2 regions of the Paenibacillus sp. XP01 genome follow, and region 2 is predicted to be linked to the other one. Evidence: riboswitches for the same ligand, from Rfam matches in the RefSeq annotation. Region 2 holds a riboswitch; the other holds the start of a gene.
What was found. Region 2 has a riboswitch for glycine ahead of gcvT (glycine cleavage system aminomethyltransferase GcvT). Riboswitches for the same ligand answer to the same signal wherever they lie in the genome.
Positions count from the first base shown of each region.

Region 1 (7,904 bases), 2.0 Mb from region 2:
AAGTTCAGGAAGGGATCAACCTTGATCCTGGTGCAAAATGAAGGGCCTGCTATTCCTGAAGAACAGCTGGATCGTATTTTCGAACCTTATGTTCAACATCAGAATCAGGAAGGGAAGGCGTATGCAGGAAGCTCAGGTCTGGGATTAAGCATAGCCAAACGGATTGCTATCAAGCACGGAGGTGAAATGCGCATGTGGTCGGCCGAAGGATACGGTACGCTCGCTGCATGCCGATTGCCTGAGATGTAATGCATTGAATAAAATGAGAGAGGACGATGGGGATGATGAAAAAAGGATGGATGATGCTCGGTACGGCTTTGCTTGCAGGTTCACTGCTCGGAGGTTGTGCAGAGAAGGAAATGCTTGGCCTGTCAGGAGATGAGATGATCGAGAAGGTGGTCGCTGCAGAAACGAAACCCGCATCATATTATGCTGAAGGTGAAATGAAAATATGGTCGGACGACAAGCTGAATCACACCATGCACATTAAGGAATGGGTCGATGGAGAGACAGGGCGAAAGCGCACGGAAACAGAGGAGAACGGCCACGTAAGCTATGCGGTCAATAACGGAACGGAAATTACAATTTACGAAAAAGAGACAGGCACGGCGTATTCGATGGACGTATCCGCCATGGGACAACAGCCCGAACAGACCCAGAAGCAGATGCTCGTGGATCAGCTGGAACGGTTGCGGGATTCCCATGATGTGGATATGATGGGACAGGAAAAGCTTCAAGGACAGGACGTCATTCACATTAAGCTGACGCCGAAAGAAGAAGGCACTTTATCCATTTCCTCCGAGTATTGGGTAGACCCCAAAACGTGGATGATTGTCAAAGTCATTAGCACCTATGGCGATGAAAAGTCAGAAATGGTCTATGACCCGATTCAATATGATCCCGAGTTTTCCGAGGATACGTTCGTGATTGATATCCCCAAGGAGGTTGATGTGAAGGATCTGAATGATCTAACGCAGAATTCGGAAGTGAGTTTGGAAGAAGCCGAACAAGCTTTGGGGCAACCCTTTTTGCAGGATATGAACGGGGAGTTGGAGCTGTCGCGGATTGAGATGACTTCACTCGGCGGAGAGCTCAGCAGGGACGAAGTGACATTGTATTATGTCAACAACGACAAGGTTGAAGTGAGTATGACCGTATTCAAGGCGCCGGATGAAGATGGTGATGACACGCTGCTGCCTGATGAGTCCGAGGTTGAGGTTCGTGACACAGAGGGTTCGTATATGAAGAGCATCCGGAACATATCCTGGACCGAGAATGGATTGCGCTACTCGATCATGGGTGAGAACGAAGAATGGACAAAGGAGAAGCTTCAAGCTTGGGCGAAGGATCTGAAGCTGCCCAATCAGCCTTAATTGAATTGGAGGAGAGTGTGAGTCACGCAATGGATTACGCAGAGCATAACAACGGAGAACGGCGGCGCCTCCACCCGAAAGCTAAACAAGCAACAGCCTTGACGGCCCTAATGGTCAATGGGCTGTTGATTTTACTGGCCGTCGGATATCTGATCGTAGCATGGTTTAGAGATTGGGTGGAGTGGCCGGGATGGCTCGGGACAGGGCTTTTTATGATTTCACTAATCTGGTATACCTGGATTTTGCCCGGATTACGTTATCGGCACTTCAGTTTTCGGGTCGCTGATGATGAAGTGGAGATCCATTCTGGCTGGTTGTGGCATACGGATACGATTGTGCCGATGACGCGTGTGCAGCAGGTGGAACTGGAGAGCGGTCCTCTGCTGCGAAAATATGGACTTGCCAAAGTCAGCATCGTTACGGCGGCAGCTACGCTCCACATTGCCGGGTTGGAACGGGCAGAGGCAGAGCAATTGAAGCGCAATATCGGTCATCTGGCGAAGGTGGAAGATCATGATGAATGAACCGAAGCGTTTACATAAGATGTATGTCCTCTTTCCTTTTTTTACCGTAACGAAGTCCATCATTCCGATTATCGTACTACTCATCATCAAAGGCGTGGACTGGAGCAAATTTCCGTGGTACAGCTATGCTGCGGCCGTTGTGTGCATCGCGCTTCCTTTTGTTCTGTATGGTTGGATCAAATGGCGTAAATTCAGTTATACGCTGCAGGACGATCGTATTGTGCTGCGCCAGGGCCTATTTGTCCGGGAGGAGAAATCGATCTATTTCAGCCGCATCCACTCCGTCCAGACGCAACAGCCCCTGATTCAGCGGATGCTCCGGCTGGCACAGCTCAAGATTGAGACGCCGGGGGGCAGCGTTGAGGCGGATGGCGTGCTTCCCGCTCTGGCAATTACAGAGGCCGAGCGGATCGAGCGGTGGTTATATCAGAAGCGAAGTGAAGCGGTGAAGAGAGAGGACGCGCCTGCGGCAGCACCATGGTCCGAAGAGCATGTTCGCCGCGAAGAGGGAGAAGCTCCCGGACAGAGTGTGGAGCTTATGGAGGGGGCAGCATTCCCGGTAAAGCGAGAGGTTCTGCTGCGCCTGTCAGCCGGCAGATTGTTTGTCGGAGCGCTGACAACGATGAATCTGCCGCTTGTCGTGGTTTTCGGTGCAGGGGTCTATTCATTCGCAGATGACCTGCTTCCGGATCACTTTTACAGCAACCTGGTTGAACAGGCCGGGCGGCTGCCCGTAATTTGGTGGCTCGGACTTGTGCCCGTCATGTTTTTGCTGGCATGGATCTTGTCAGCCGTGCTGTTTACGATCAAGTATGCCGGGTTCACCGTGGAGCAGGAAGGCGGAAACATTGCCATCGTTTCCGGTCTGCTCGACCGGAGAAAGCATGTGTTTTCTCCCCGTAAGGTACAGGCTGTGGAGGTCAAAGAGGGGCTGCTGCGCCAGCCATTTGGTTATGCGGAGGTGGAGATATATGTCTTGACTTCGGAGATGGAGAAAAAAATGATGCTTCATCCGCTGCTGCCGGTTCGCGATGTGAATGAGCTGCTTGCCCGAATCGTTCCGCAATTCGAAATGCACACACCTGCCAGCCGCCCTCCGGATCGAGCCCGCTGGTTGTTCCTGCGCTGGAAGCTTCTGGGTGCGGCCGTGCTGGGAACGGCGGGAACCGTATTTCTGGGCCAGGCCGGCGCGCTGCTGTTTCTCTTCGTGCCCTTATGTGCCGTTTGGGGATACGGATGCTTCAAGGATGAAGGGATGAGCATTCAAGGCAAGCAGCTGACGCTTCGTCACCGGACCATATCCCGCAGAACGGCATTAATGCGCAGGCCCCATGTCGTTACGGTGAACACCGCTGCCACGACCGGACAGCGAAGCAAGTCCTTGCTATCCGTTCGGGCCAAGCTTATGGTGAATCGAAGCGGCTTTAGAGCGGTTTTCCTGGAACATGACCAGGCTAATGCCGTGAAGGATTGGTTTCGACAGGCTTCGAACTTGATCTAGTTGGATAGGGAGACTGTCTAATCACTGAACAATACCATAAAAGGATGCATATAAATATATGTAGAACCTCAATGTATATATGTACAACGTCTCCAAACATTATTGGCCTCTCAGCCGGGATTTGCGATATCATGCAGCCGTTTATCTGGCACTCGTCCGAGTATGGTAATAATACGTTAATTTTATTGACATAAAGTGTGTTGAAGTTTAATCTGTTATATGAATGACCAAGATGAGTAAGTAATATGTGTGAACAAGAACATGACTTATCGATTATGACCTATATAGCGAATGATGACGAGTGGGAGAGACCCGGACAGGCTGAATAAACATTCATGCGGCCACTTCGGGCACCGAAGGAGCAAGCGGCGTGCACCCGGCACGAACGTTAATCTCTCAGGTAAATGTACCATCGTTGGACGCAGCTCTGGAGAGTGTGCCATGACATGGCGCCGCCCAAGGGGTAAATGATGGGGTCGAACAATCGACCAACATCATGAAACTCTCAGGCATCGAGGACAGAGAGAGGGCTAAAGGCCCTTCTCTGTCCTTTTTGGTGTGTTTATAAGGAAGCATAGTGAAAATATGGATGCCTTGGATTCGGACATGATGGAGTCGGCGGGGCAGTTACATGGAGGGGTGCAGGATGCGTTTCAAAGATGTGTTTTCAATTATTGGCCCGTCTATGACGGGGCCATCCAGTTCACATACGGCAGGAGCGGCAAGGCTCGGCCGAATTGCGCGCCAATGGCTCGGCTTTATGCCCGAGCGGGCGCGGTTAACGTTGTACGGCTCGTTTGCGGATACGTATCAGGGCCATGGCACCGATCTTGCGTTGATCGGCGGCCTTCTCGACTATGCAACCGACGATCCGCGCATTCCGGATGCGGAGCGATATGCGGAAGAAGCCGGAATGGATGTCGAATTCTATACGAGCGGCCTGCCTGCCCCGCATCCGAATACCGTCAAGATCGAACTGTGGCACGGCGAACGTCAATGCTCGCTGGTTGGTGCCTCCATCGGCGGCGGCAGCGTATCGGTGCACGCGCTGAACGATTTCCGCGTGCAGATCAGCGGCGAATTCCCCACATTGGTCCTGCGCCATTCCGACAAGGCCGGCGTCCTTGCCTCGGTGACGTCAACGGTCAGTTCCTCCGGCGTGAACATCGGTTACATGCAGGTAGACCGCAAAGCCCGCGACGGCGAAGCGTTGACGGCGATGGAGATGGACGGTCCGCCAAACGCGGAGATGCTGAACCGATTGCGTACCCTGGAACATATGCTGGACGTTCGGGTCATTGATTTGAAGAGAGGGGTGGGTCACGATGCGGTTTAAACATTTGCACGAGCTGAGTGCCATCTGCACGGCCGAATCCAAGTCGATTGCGCAGCTTATGGTCGAGGAGCAGGTAAAGGAAACCAATGTCCCGGAAACGGACGTTGTGCGGCAAATGTCGGAATATTATCAGGTGATGAAGGAGGCTGTGCGTAAAGGACTGACGGAGGACACCACTTCGCGCAGCGGATTGACGGGCGGAGACGGCAAAAAGATGGCCGCGTACATTCGCAGCGGAGAAACCTGCTCGGGTGATGCTTCTGCGCTTGCAATGGCCTATGCGCTGTGCGTATCCGAGGTGAATGCCTCCATGGGACGCATCGTGGCGACGCCGACGGCGGGTTCCTGCGGCATTATCCCCGGCGTGTTCATTAGCGCCCAGGAGCGGTTTGGCTGGAATGACGAGCATTTGGTCAATGGTTTGTTCTGTGCCGGAGCCATCGGATACGTCATTGCCAACAATTCCTTCATCTCGGGAGCCGAAGGGGGCTGCCAGGCTGAAGTGGGCTCGGCGATTGGCATGGCAGCAGGCGCAATGGTGGAGCTGCGCGGAGGCACGCCGGAGCAGGTCGTGCATGCAGTCGGTCTTGCGCTCAAAAATACGCTGGGCCTGATCTGCGATCCGGTGGCCGGGCTAGTAGAGATCCCTTGCATCGTCCGCAATGGGCTGGGTGCCGTGACTGCACTGGCTGCCGCGGATATGGCCCTGGCTGGCGTGCGCAGCGCGATTCCTTCGGACGAAGTGATCGATGTGATGCTGGAGGTGGGCAGCGCCATGCCGAGCAGGCATCGCGAGACGGCCCAGGGAGGTTTGGCGCAGACGCCGACGGGGCGCAAAATGATGGAGAAGCTGGCCAGACCGAAAGCGAAGCGTGCGCCCGAGCCTGAACTGCAAACGGGAGAAGAACAACCTTCCGAGTAGACGGAAATGGTGTCATTGCCATGATTTCATCGATATTTAAAAGCCGATGCAAGTTCTTCCATAGGAAGAGCCGCATCGGCTTTTTTGAGCATGGGGCACTTACTCGGGTTTCAGCGGCGTGGTTCCCAGAACGGCATATCCATAGGCGGGAAGCTCCACGGCGAGCGTGCCTCCTTCCAGGGCGATCCGGTGGTCGCTCTCCAACAAATCGGCCCATTCTCCTTCGCCTGCTTCAAGCTCGAACATGGCCGTTTCTTCGGAGCGGTTGAATAACACGAGAATGCGTTCCTCGTCGCTTTGCCGCTCCAGCACCAGCTGGCTGCCGCCTGGGCTTGCTTGCGGGAAGCGGATGCTGCCTTTCGCACGCAGGGCGGGATGGGCATGGCGAAGCGCAATGATTGTTTTGTAGAAGTCCAGCAGCTCTCGATCTTGCTTCGCTTCGTCCCATTCCATGCATCTGCGGCATTCGGGATCTCCCCCGCCCTCCAGACCGATTTCATCCCCGTAATAGATGCAGGGGGCTCCCATGTAGCTGAACTGGAACAAGGCTGCCAGCTTCATCTTGCGTTTATCCCCTTGAGCCAACGTGAGCAGTCTTGGCGTATCGTGGCTGTCCAGCAGGTTGAATGCAACCTCGCTGGCCTGGTGTACATATCTGGACAATTGTTTTGCCATGGCATGCACGAATTGATCCGCATGCATCTTTCCCATCACAAAAAAGCGGTTAACGGCTTCGGTGAACGGATAATTCATCGCGGCGTCGAATTGGTCGCCCTGCAGCCATGCCGAAGCTTCGTTCCACACTTCGCCCAAAATGTAGGCATCCGGGTTGGCTTGCTTGACCACGCGCCGGAAATCCTGCCAGAACGCATTGTTGACTTCGTCGGCCACGTCCAGCCGCCATCCGTCCGCTCCGACATCCTTGATCCAATACTCCGCGACCTTGAGCAGATATTCCTTGACCTCGGGATTTTCCGTGTTCAGCTTCGGCATATGCGGCTCAAAACCGAAAGTATCGTACGTGGGTACGCCGTCCTTCACGTCAAGGGGAAACTCATGAACGTGAAACCAGTTCGCATAACGGGATTTCGACCCGTTCTGTTGTACGTCGACGAAGGGAGCGAACGTTTTGCCGGAATGGTTGAACACCGCATCGAGGAGCACCTTGATTCCGCGCTTATGGCACTGTTCCACCAGGCGTTTGATCGTTTCCGCATCTCCGAAATGGCGATCCACTTTCAGATAATCTTCCGTATCGTACTTGTGGTTTGTGGTTGCTTGGAAAATCGGAGTGAAATAGATGGCCGTGATGCCGAGCTCGCTCAAATAATCGAGATGGTCCATGACACCCTGCAAATCTCCGCCGAAAAAGTTGAAAGGCGTAGGTTCGCTGCCCCATGGTTCAATGTCCTTCGGATTCCGGGAAGGATCGCCATTGGCGAATCGTTCGGGGAATATTTGATAGAATACGGCGTCTTTGACCCAATCCGGCGGTTCAAAAACGGCTCCGGGATGTATGTACGGGAACTGGAACATGCGGCCGGGATCGTCAGGCTCCTCCTCTTGAAAGTCGGTTTCGGTCATCCAGATCTGCTCTTGCCCGCTTTTGAGCAAAAAGGCGTACTTCAGCCGATGATAGGGCGGCTTGACCTCTCCTTCGAAGTAATCAAACATGGAATCGGAGGCATACTTGCTTAAAGGAATCAAGGCTCTCGTTTCTTCCCAGGCATATTTGTCCCCGGTCAGCGCAAGGGCCTCGGTGAGATCGTCTTTTTTGGCGCGAAGCCGGAGACGAATCGTATCTTTGTCGTAGGCATAGGCCCAATTGCGTTTGGATTGGTGATAGATGGCTTCCAGCAGCATGTGATGCATTCCTCCAATCATAATGAACATGAACCGACGTGATATCGGCAGTTTAGGTATAATTGAGATATATTACCTCAAAGAAGCAGAAAGGAAACGATGATACGCATGAAACCAAAATTGTTATACATTGAGGACGACATCGAAATTTCCGCATGGGTCAGGGATGACCTTGAAGAACGAGGATATGACGTCGTTTGGCTCGCAAGCGGCGAAGGAGCCACGGAGGCGGCAAATGGATGCTCCTTGATTATTCTCGACGTGATGCTGCCCGGATTGGACGGATTCACGGTAGGGCAACGACTCAAAAAGGAACATCCCGCGGTCCCGATCGTCATGCTTTCGGCCCGGACGTCGATTGACGACAAGCTGCACGGGCTTGAAT
Region 1 is NZ_CP139481.1:500,641-508,544, forward strand. It holds gene SNR34_RS02395 (sensor histidine kinase) at 1-249, shown strand, start outside; gene SNR34_RS02400 (LolA family protein) at 285-1,373, shown strand; gene SNR34_RS02405 (PH domain-containing protein) at 1,391-1,897, shown strand; gene SNR34_RS02410 (PH domain-containing protein) at 1,887-3,398, shown strand; glycine riboswitch at 3,691-3,819, shown strand; glycine riboswitch at 3,824-3,922, shown strand; gene sdaAB (L-serine ammonia-lyase, iron-sulfur-dependent subunit beta) at 4,045-4,734, shown strand; gene sdaAA (L-serine ammonia-lyase, iron-sulfur-dependent, subunit alpha) at 4,724-5,656, shown strand; gene SNR34_RS02425 (alpha-glycosidase) at 5,756-7,519, opposite strand; gene SNR34_RS02430 (response regulator transcription factor) at 7,628-7,904, shown strand, end outside.
Region 1: linked by a shared signal. The riboswitch ahead of sdaAB (L-serine ammonia-lyase, iron-sulfur-dependent subunit beta) and the one ahead of gcvT (glycine cleavage system aminomethyltransferase GcvT) in region 2 are both predicted to bind glycine.

Region 2 (7,904 bases):
TCGATGTACTCCGCCGTAATGTGGCCAGCATTTTTCAGCACTTGCCCGGCCATGCGAATCGCTTCATATTTATCTTGCGCCGTCGCGTTCAGGACGACTTTGTCTGTCGTTAAAATACTCATGGTTGTTGCCCTCCAATTTCGGTTTTGCTGCGATAAAATCCGACCAGTTCACGGGAAAGATAATGAATGAGATCATCCCTGTTCCCTTTTTCCAACAATTCGATCATTTCTTCCTGCAGAAGCAGGGCGCTGATTTCGCTAAGCACCTCCAGGCTTTCCTTCGACAGCTCCCAAGGGCCCAGCATCAGCAAGACGTGTCTGACGCCTTCCGGGTCGTCTTCGGACATCAGCAGCGGCTGCGTCAGTTGAAACAAGCTGATCGTTGCCCTGTAGATGCCTTCGCTGCGCGTGTGAAACAAGGCGAGCGAAGTGCCCGGAATTTTCTGGCTGCCTGCTTTTTCACGGGCCTCCAGCAATTTGGTTACTTTGTGCGGAGCTTGAAGCACGCCGCGCTCATGCTGTATTTTGCACATGGCATAGACTGTTTCATCCAATCCCAGGCCCTTATTGTCCAACGGAAATACCTGGAACTCGCCGATGATTCGCACGATCTCTACCAGCATGGCCTCAAGTCCTGACCACTGCGTTTCGCGAACGACAGGGGAATGCCCGCTTGAAGGCGGGCTGTGTTCCCGCTGCAGCGTCGTCGTTTTGATAAAATGCCGAAGCTGTTCGCTTTCCTCTCCGGTCAATAGCGGACTGACTTTGTAGTACTGGTGCTTTTCCATCGGCAAATCCACGGTCGACAATACGAGATCGTACTGCTCCTTAGGAATTCGGACCGCTTCGTACCAAGACACGCTGTCCACAATGCGAATTTCGGGAATTTCCTTGGCGAGCCTGCTTGAGAGCATGCGCGACGATCCGATGCCGCTGGTGCATACAATGACGGCTCTGACCTCGCGCTTCAACGTCCGCAGCCGTTCAATGGAAGCTCCAAAATGCATGACCAAAAAACCGATTTCTTCATCAGGTACTTCAATGCCATGCCAAGCTTGATTCGCCGCTCGTTTAACGTCCGCGAACAAGGCTTCGTAATCCTGACGGATTTGCTGCAATAAAGGGTTGCGGATCAGCTGCCGCCCTTCGATTCGTTCCAGGACAGGCTCCATATGGGCAATCAAACCTTCGCGCAGCAGCCGGTCTTCATGAAAATCGTAATGCGTGATCTTCTCCATGCTGTCGATCAGCGAAACGACCCGGTCAAGCACAAGCAGATCATCCACCGGCAGCAGCCGGGTGGTATGCATCAATTGCCTGGCTTCGATCAGCAGGCCGTGAACGTATTTCCGCTCCGCCAAATCGAGTTCGATGCCCAGTTCACTGGCAAGAATGGTGCAGAGACGCAAAGCCATATATTCCGGAACACTGTCTTCAGCGATCTGTACGTGCGGCATATCGTTCTCGATCGCACGGCCTTTGTTGACACGGGCCGCCATCACCGACAATTGCAGCAGCAATCTCATGTACTGGCGCTCAGGCATGTTCTCCAGCCATTCGATATCGGGCTGCCATAAGGCGTTTTCTACTTTCAATACATGACTATGCCCGATGATTTCGAGCAGCTTGTCGTTTGCCTTGGAGTTGGTATGCTCCGATCGGGCGCCGAACAGATCCGATTCGTCCAAATGCTCCATGGCAAGTTCCACCATTGCCCGACGGATATGAGATTCGCTCCCGGTAATCTCCACGCCGTATCCACGTCTTCTCACCAGAACGAGTCCCTGCTCCTCGATCCATGATTGCAATTCATCGAGATCGTGGCTGACCGTTACGACGGTGACTTTCAAATCGGATGCGATCGCGAGCAGCTTAATAGGCTCTTGATTATCGTCCAGAAGCAGGCTGAGCGCGTAAATTTTGCGCTCTTCGGGCGTCCATTCCATTGGCTCGACTTGAAACAGCTGTTGTCTTAGCCGTGAAAGACAGGAGGGATCTGCATCTAAATAGATGCCGATCCCGGATTTTTTTTTGATTTCGACCCCGTAAGAGACCAGTTTTTCTTCCAATGCGCTAAGTTCCCTCAATATCGTTCTGGTGCTCACATTGATCCGGGCCGCGATGTCCCCGGCGGTCACTTCTTTGGTCTGCTGCAGGAGAAATTCCAAAATCTCGCGTTGCCGCTTCGAAATATTCATTGTTGTGGTTCCGTTCAGGAATTGGATTTGAGGCGTTCAACCAGTGCCTCGTATTCCGGGCTCTTCAGGAAGTTTTCAATGGAGATGTGCTCCGCGTTCGGCGCGACCGTTTTGGCCCGGTCGGTCAGCGTTTTTTGCGTAATGACGATATCCGCATCCTGCGGAATTTCGCTGATCGCCGTATTGGTGACGTTCACGTCCACACCGGCCTGCTTCATTTTCTTCCGCAAAATCGAAGCACCCATCGCGCTTGATCCCATTCCCGCGTCGCACGAGAACACGATTTTGTTGACATCTTTCTTCACTGCGGAAGCCCCGATGTCTGCCGCACGGTCTGCTTCACGGTTGTCGTTGGCTACGGTTTCGTTCGCCGTCTTGCCTTGATTTTTCATTTCTTTCATCCGGTTGGATGCAGCTTCCAAATCCTCGTCTTTTTGTTTGCCCGTTTTGAGCAGAACGGCAGCAACCAGGAAGGAAACGACCGCTGCAATGATTACGCCTGCCAACATCGGAACGTACCCGCCCTTAGGTGTCAACAAGAAATAGGCGATGATACTTCCCGGAGATGGAGCGGATACGAGTCCCGCACCCGTCAACATGAACGTCAGCGTTCCAGCGACGCCACCCGCAATAGTGGCCAGGATCAGGATCGGTCTCATCAGGATGTAAGGGAAATAAATTTCGTGAATCCCGCCAAAGAAATGGATGATGGCAGCACCTGGAGCCGAAGATTTCGCAGAACCACGGCCAAAGAAGCAATATGCCAGCAAGATACCAAGTCCGGGACCCGGATTTGATTCCAGCATAAACAGTATGGATTGACCGAGATCTCTAGCCTGATCCGTTCCCAAAGGCGTCAAAATCCCATGGTTAATGGCATTGTTCAGGAAGAGCACTTTTCCCGGCTCGATGATCAGGTTGACGAGTGGCAGCAAGCCCAGATCCATCAATCCTTGAACACCCGCTGACAAAACTTTGCTCAACGCTTCGATCAGAGGACCGATCCCTTTCAGGGCGATCAAGGCCAGAATTCCGCCAATAATACCGGCAGAGAAGTTGTTGACCAACATTTCAAAACCGGATTTGATCTTACCTTCAACGGCTTTGTCAAACTGTTTGATGATCCAAGCCGCAAGCGGACCTGCGATCATTGCGCCAAGAAACATCGGAATGTCGCTGCCCACGATGACGCCTATGGTCATAATCGAACCCACGACGCCCCCGCGCGTGCCATGCACCATCGTGCCGCCCGTATAACCGATCAGCAATGGCAGCAAATATTTGATCATCGGATCAACGAGCTGCGCAAAATCGGCGTTAGGGAACCAACCCTTCGGTATGAATAAAGCCGTGATCAAGCCCCATGCGATAAATGCACCCATGTTCGGCATAACCATGCCGCTCAGGAAACGTCCGAACTTTTGCACGCCTACCCGCAGTCCTTCGGCTTTCCCGGACTTTGCGTCCACTGAACTCATATTGATAACCTCCTCAACATGTTAAACCTTGACTCGACTGAACATATCAACACGCAGTTCAGATGAATAAAGGTACAAATCCTGTATTCGTGATTTTCAAGTTCATACTAAATGAAAACGGTATCCCTTACAACGAAATGAAAATCAACTCCCGTCATGAACGTTGATGACAAGATTTAAATTGGATCTGTTTTGCGTTGTCGCAAGTTCAACAGCAACGTACCAATTCCTTCTATGTATCATGCCCAATCATAGCCCTGGCTTATTAAAACAAGAATGCATAATATAAAAAAACAGTGTTTTTTAAGAGGCACAAGAGGTACACCCTTTCAAACTTTCCCCTTAAACAACGCAAAAAAGCCAAGCGGCAGCTTGGCCGCATCGGCTTTTCAAACCCATGAAATATACACTTTTATTTTCAGTAATAATACGTAAATTAGTGCAAACGATTATTCTTCGGTATGCTTCCGGTAGGCATCCGCGTCCAGCAGCCCTGACAGCGCCACGCTCAAATCGCCGTCCACGCGAATTTCAACCATCCAGCCTTCTTCATAAGGAGAAGTGTTGACCAGCTCCGGCGCCTCTTGCAGCGCCTCGTTTACGGCCACAACGATTCCTCCCACGGGCGCAAACAGATCCGAAACCGTCTTTACGGATTCGATCGTTCCAATGCCTGCCTCCGCTTGCACATTCGAGTCAAGGTCAGGCAGTTCAACAAACACAATGTCACCCAGCTGATGCTGCGCGAATTCGGTTATGCCTATACGCACAGTATTTTCACCGACGGTTTGCACCCATTCGTGTTCTTCACTGTACAGGAAATCGTTTCTCAATTCGCTCATTTGGTTATCCGCCTCGCTTTTTCATTAGTGGAGTGCATGCGTTCCTTGACCTTCCCTTTTTCCCAAAACATAGCGTATGACATGTCGGCCATAAATGTCAATATACCTAACAATATATTCTTTTCACCCTCCAAAAAGTGACATCCTTTTTATAGGCATTCAATCATATACTGGATATGGAATCGCTACCTTGTCGGAAACACGAACATTAAAAGGGCGAAAAAAAATAAATATTCGCTTTTATTCTCTATTCTTATGATATAGTTCTTGACACAAATAGCTTTAACGCGTTTTAATTGAGGTGAGAAACAACTGACAGAAGCAATATTCGCGGATGAACGTAAAGGGAGAGATCACCCCGTCCCGCTTCGGGATCGTGTGGTGGCGCCGAAGGAGTAAACCCCCGACAAGCGGCGGGTGAATCTCTCAGGCAAAAGGACTTTTACGGGACGCAACTCTGGAGAGCATCCATTCGCCCAAGAAGGGCGTTTTGATCACCCAAGGGGAAACCTGACGCAATCTGCGACGGGGTAACTCTCAGGTACCAAGGACAGAGCCCAGGAATTCAGCATGCTGCCGCATGCCGGTTCTTTGGCCTGTCCTTTTCCTTTTTCCCCAAAAAACGAAAACAGTGCATAAGAATCCTGCATAAGGCAGCTTCCTCATGACGTATAGACCATCCCTTTTCCGCGGTTTCGTTTCACATTCGGCCCGTCTGGCGGCCTACAACGAGGTGATATGATGTCCGATTTGTTAAGAACTCCTCTCTTCCCGCATTATCAGCAATTCGAAGGCATGCGCTGCATCGATTTTGGCGGCTGGGAACTGCCCGTGCAGTTCAGCGGCATCCAGAAAGAGCATGAGGCCGTGCGCGAACGCGCAGGATTGTTTGATGTATCCCACATGGGTGAATTCATAGTCCAAGGCGAACAAGCCGAGGCCTTTTTGCAGCAAATGACGACCAATGACGTGACATTGCTGGTTCCCGGGCAAGCCCAGTACACATTGATGTGTTATCCGAGTGGCGGGGTCGTCGATGACCTGCTCATCTACAAACTGGAAGAACAGCGCTATATGCTGGTCGTCAACGCCTCCAATATCGAAAAGGATTGGGTATGGCTGCAAGAGCACATCATTGTCGGTGTTGAGATGAGCAACGTATCCGAAGAGACCGCGCTTTTGGCGCTGCAAGGCCCGCTGGCTGCCGATATTCTGGCCAAAGTCACAACGGGTACGAATCTCGGCGACATCGAGCCGTTCCGGTTTGTCCGCGATGCCGACGTATGCGGCGTTACGCTCCTGCTCTCGCGCACGGGTTACACGGGCGAAGATGGATTCGAGCTCTACGTCCCGGCCGATCAGGCCGCCCGGATCTGGGAAGGACTGCTGCAAGCCGGAGCAACGCACGGACTGATTCCTGCCGGACTTGGCGCAAGGGATACGCTGCGCTTTGAAGCAAGATTGCCGTTGTACGGACAAGAGCTGTCCGCGACCATTTCTCCGCTTGAAGCCGGGCTTGGCATGTTCGTGAAATGGAATGCCGGACCGTTTATCGGTCAGGAAGCGCTGCTGCAGCAAAAGAACGAAGGCCCTGCTCGCAAGCTGGTTGGCATTGAAGTGCTGGAGCGCGGAATTCCCCGGCCGCACTATCCGATCTATGCGGATGGCGTACAGATCGGCGAAGTGACGACCGGCACCCAATCCCCTACGCTGAAGCGCAATCTGGGGCTCGCCCTGATCGACAGCAGGCATGCTGCGCTGGGTACTCCGCTTGAGATCGGGATTCGCGGCAAAACATTGAAAGCCGAGGTCGTCAAAACCCCTTTTTACAAACGGACGCGCGCACCAAAGACACCTGATGCAAAAGAGACCATCCAAGGAGCTGATCTAACATGACCAAGCACCGTTACATCCCGATGACCGAGCAGGATCAGAACGCCATGCTGGCAACGGTTGGCGTGGATACGATCGACGACCTGTTCCGCGACATTCCCGAAGACATTCGTTTCCAGGGCGAACTGCCCATTTCTTCCCGGCTCGACGAACACGCGCTGAGTCGCCATATGGCCAAACAGGCCGGAGCTAACGCCCATTTCGATACACACGCCAGCTTTCTTGGCGCCGGCATTTACGATCATCACATTCCTTCCGTCATCAATCACGTCATCTCGCGATCCGAATTTTACACAGCTTACACACCATATCAACCGGAAATCAGCCAAGGGGAGCTGCAAGCGATCTTTGAATTCCAGTCATACATCTGTGAGTTGACCGGCATGGCCGTTGCCAATGCCAGCATGTATGACGGCGCTACAGCCTTTGCGGAAGCCGGGAATCTGGCTGCTGCGGCCACCCGCCGCAAGCAGCTGATCATGTCCAGCACAGTGCACCCCGAGTCCCGCCAAGTCCTGAAAGCATATGCTCACGGCCTGAATCTGGAGATCGTCGAAATTGGCCACAAAGACGGCGTGACCGACTGGGATGCCCTGCAAGCCGCCGTATCTGTGGACACCGCTGCCGTCATGATTCAAAGCCCCAACTTCTTCGGAGCTCTGGAACATGTAAAACAGGCCGCAGACCTCGTGCATGCGCACAAAGGCCTGCTCGTCGTTAGCGCGAACCCGCTGTCGCTTGGCCTGCTTGAAGCTCCCGGCAAGCTTGGCGCCGACATCGTCGTCGGCGACGCGCAGCCGCTTGGCATCGCCGCTTCGCTCGGCGGACCGACTTGCGGATATTTCGCCGTATCCCAGGCTCACATGCGCCGCATTCCCGGACGCATCGTCGGCCAGACGACCGACCGCAGCGGCAAACGCGGTTTTGTGCTGACGCTGCAAGCCCGCGAGCAGCACATTCGCCGCGAGAAGGCGACGTCCAACATCTGCTCGAATCAAGCGCTGCTTGCCCTGAGCGCCTCCGTCTACATGTCCACCATGGGCAGACAAGGAATGATCGACGTGGCCGACCTGAATGTTCAGAAGAGCCATTATGCCCGCCGGATTCTGCAAGCCATTCCGGGCGTGAGCATTGCATTTTCCACACCTACGTTTAATGAATTTGTCATTCGGCTGCCGGAAGGAACGAATATCGAAGCACTGCAGTTGAAATGGCTCAAGGAAGGTTTTATCGGCGGTTATGATCTGGGGCGCCATTATCCGGAACTGGCCGGACATCTGCTGATTGCCGTAACCGAACGCCGCAGCAAAGAAGAGATCGACGAATTCGCACGTGTACTGGAGGGATCGCTGTGACGCAGGAGACAACAACGCAAACCGGAACGAAATCCGCAGTTCAAGACATAAACGGAAATAACAGGGATGCCAACACAGAAACCGCGATGAACCCCGCCGCCAACGTCACTCCCGAGCAATCGCTTATTTTTGAGTT
Region 2 is NZ_CP139481.1:5,426,363-5,434,266, forward strand. It holds gene SNR34_RS24440 (PTS mannitol transporter subunit IIA) at 1-122, opposite strand, end outside; gene SNR34_RS24445 (BglG family transcription antiterminator) at 119-2,200, opposite strand; gene SNR34_RS24450 (PTS mannitol transporter subunit IIBC) at 2,215-3,678, opposite strand; gene gcvH (glycine cleavage system protein GcvH) at 4,128-4,520, opposite strand; glycine riboswitch at 4,855-4,972, shown strand; glycine riboswitch at 4,976-5,076, shown strand; gene gcvT (glycine cleavage system aminomethyltransferase GcvT) at 5,262-6,416, shown strand; gene gcvPA (aminomethyl-transferring glycine dehydrogenase subunit GcvPA) at 6,413-7,768, shown strand; gene gcvPB (aminomethyl-transferring glycine dehydrogenase subunit GcvPB) at 7,855-7,904, shown strand, end outside.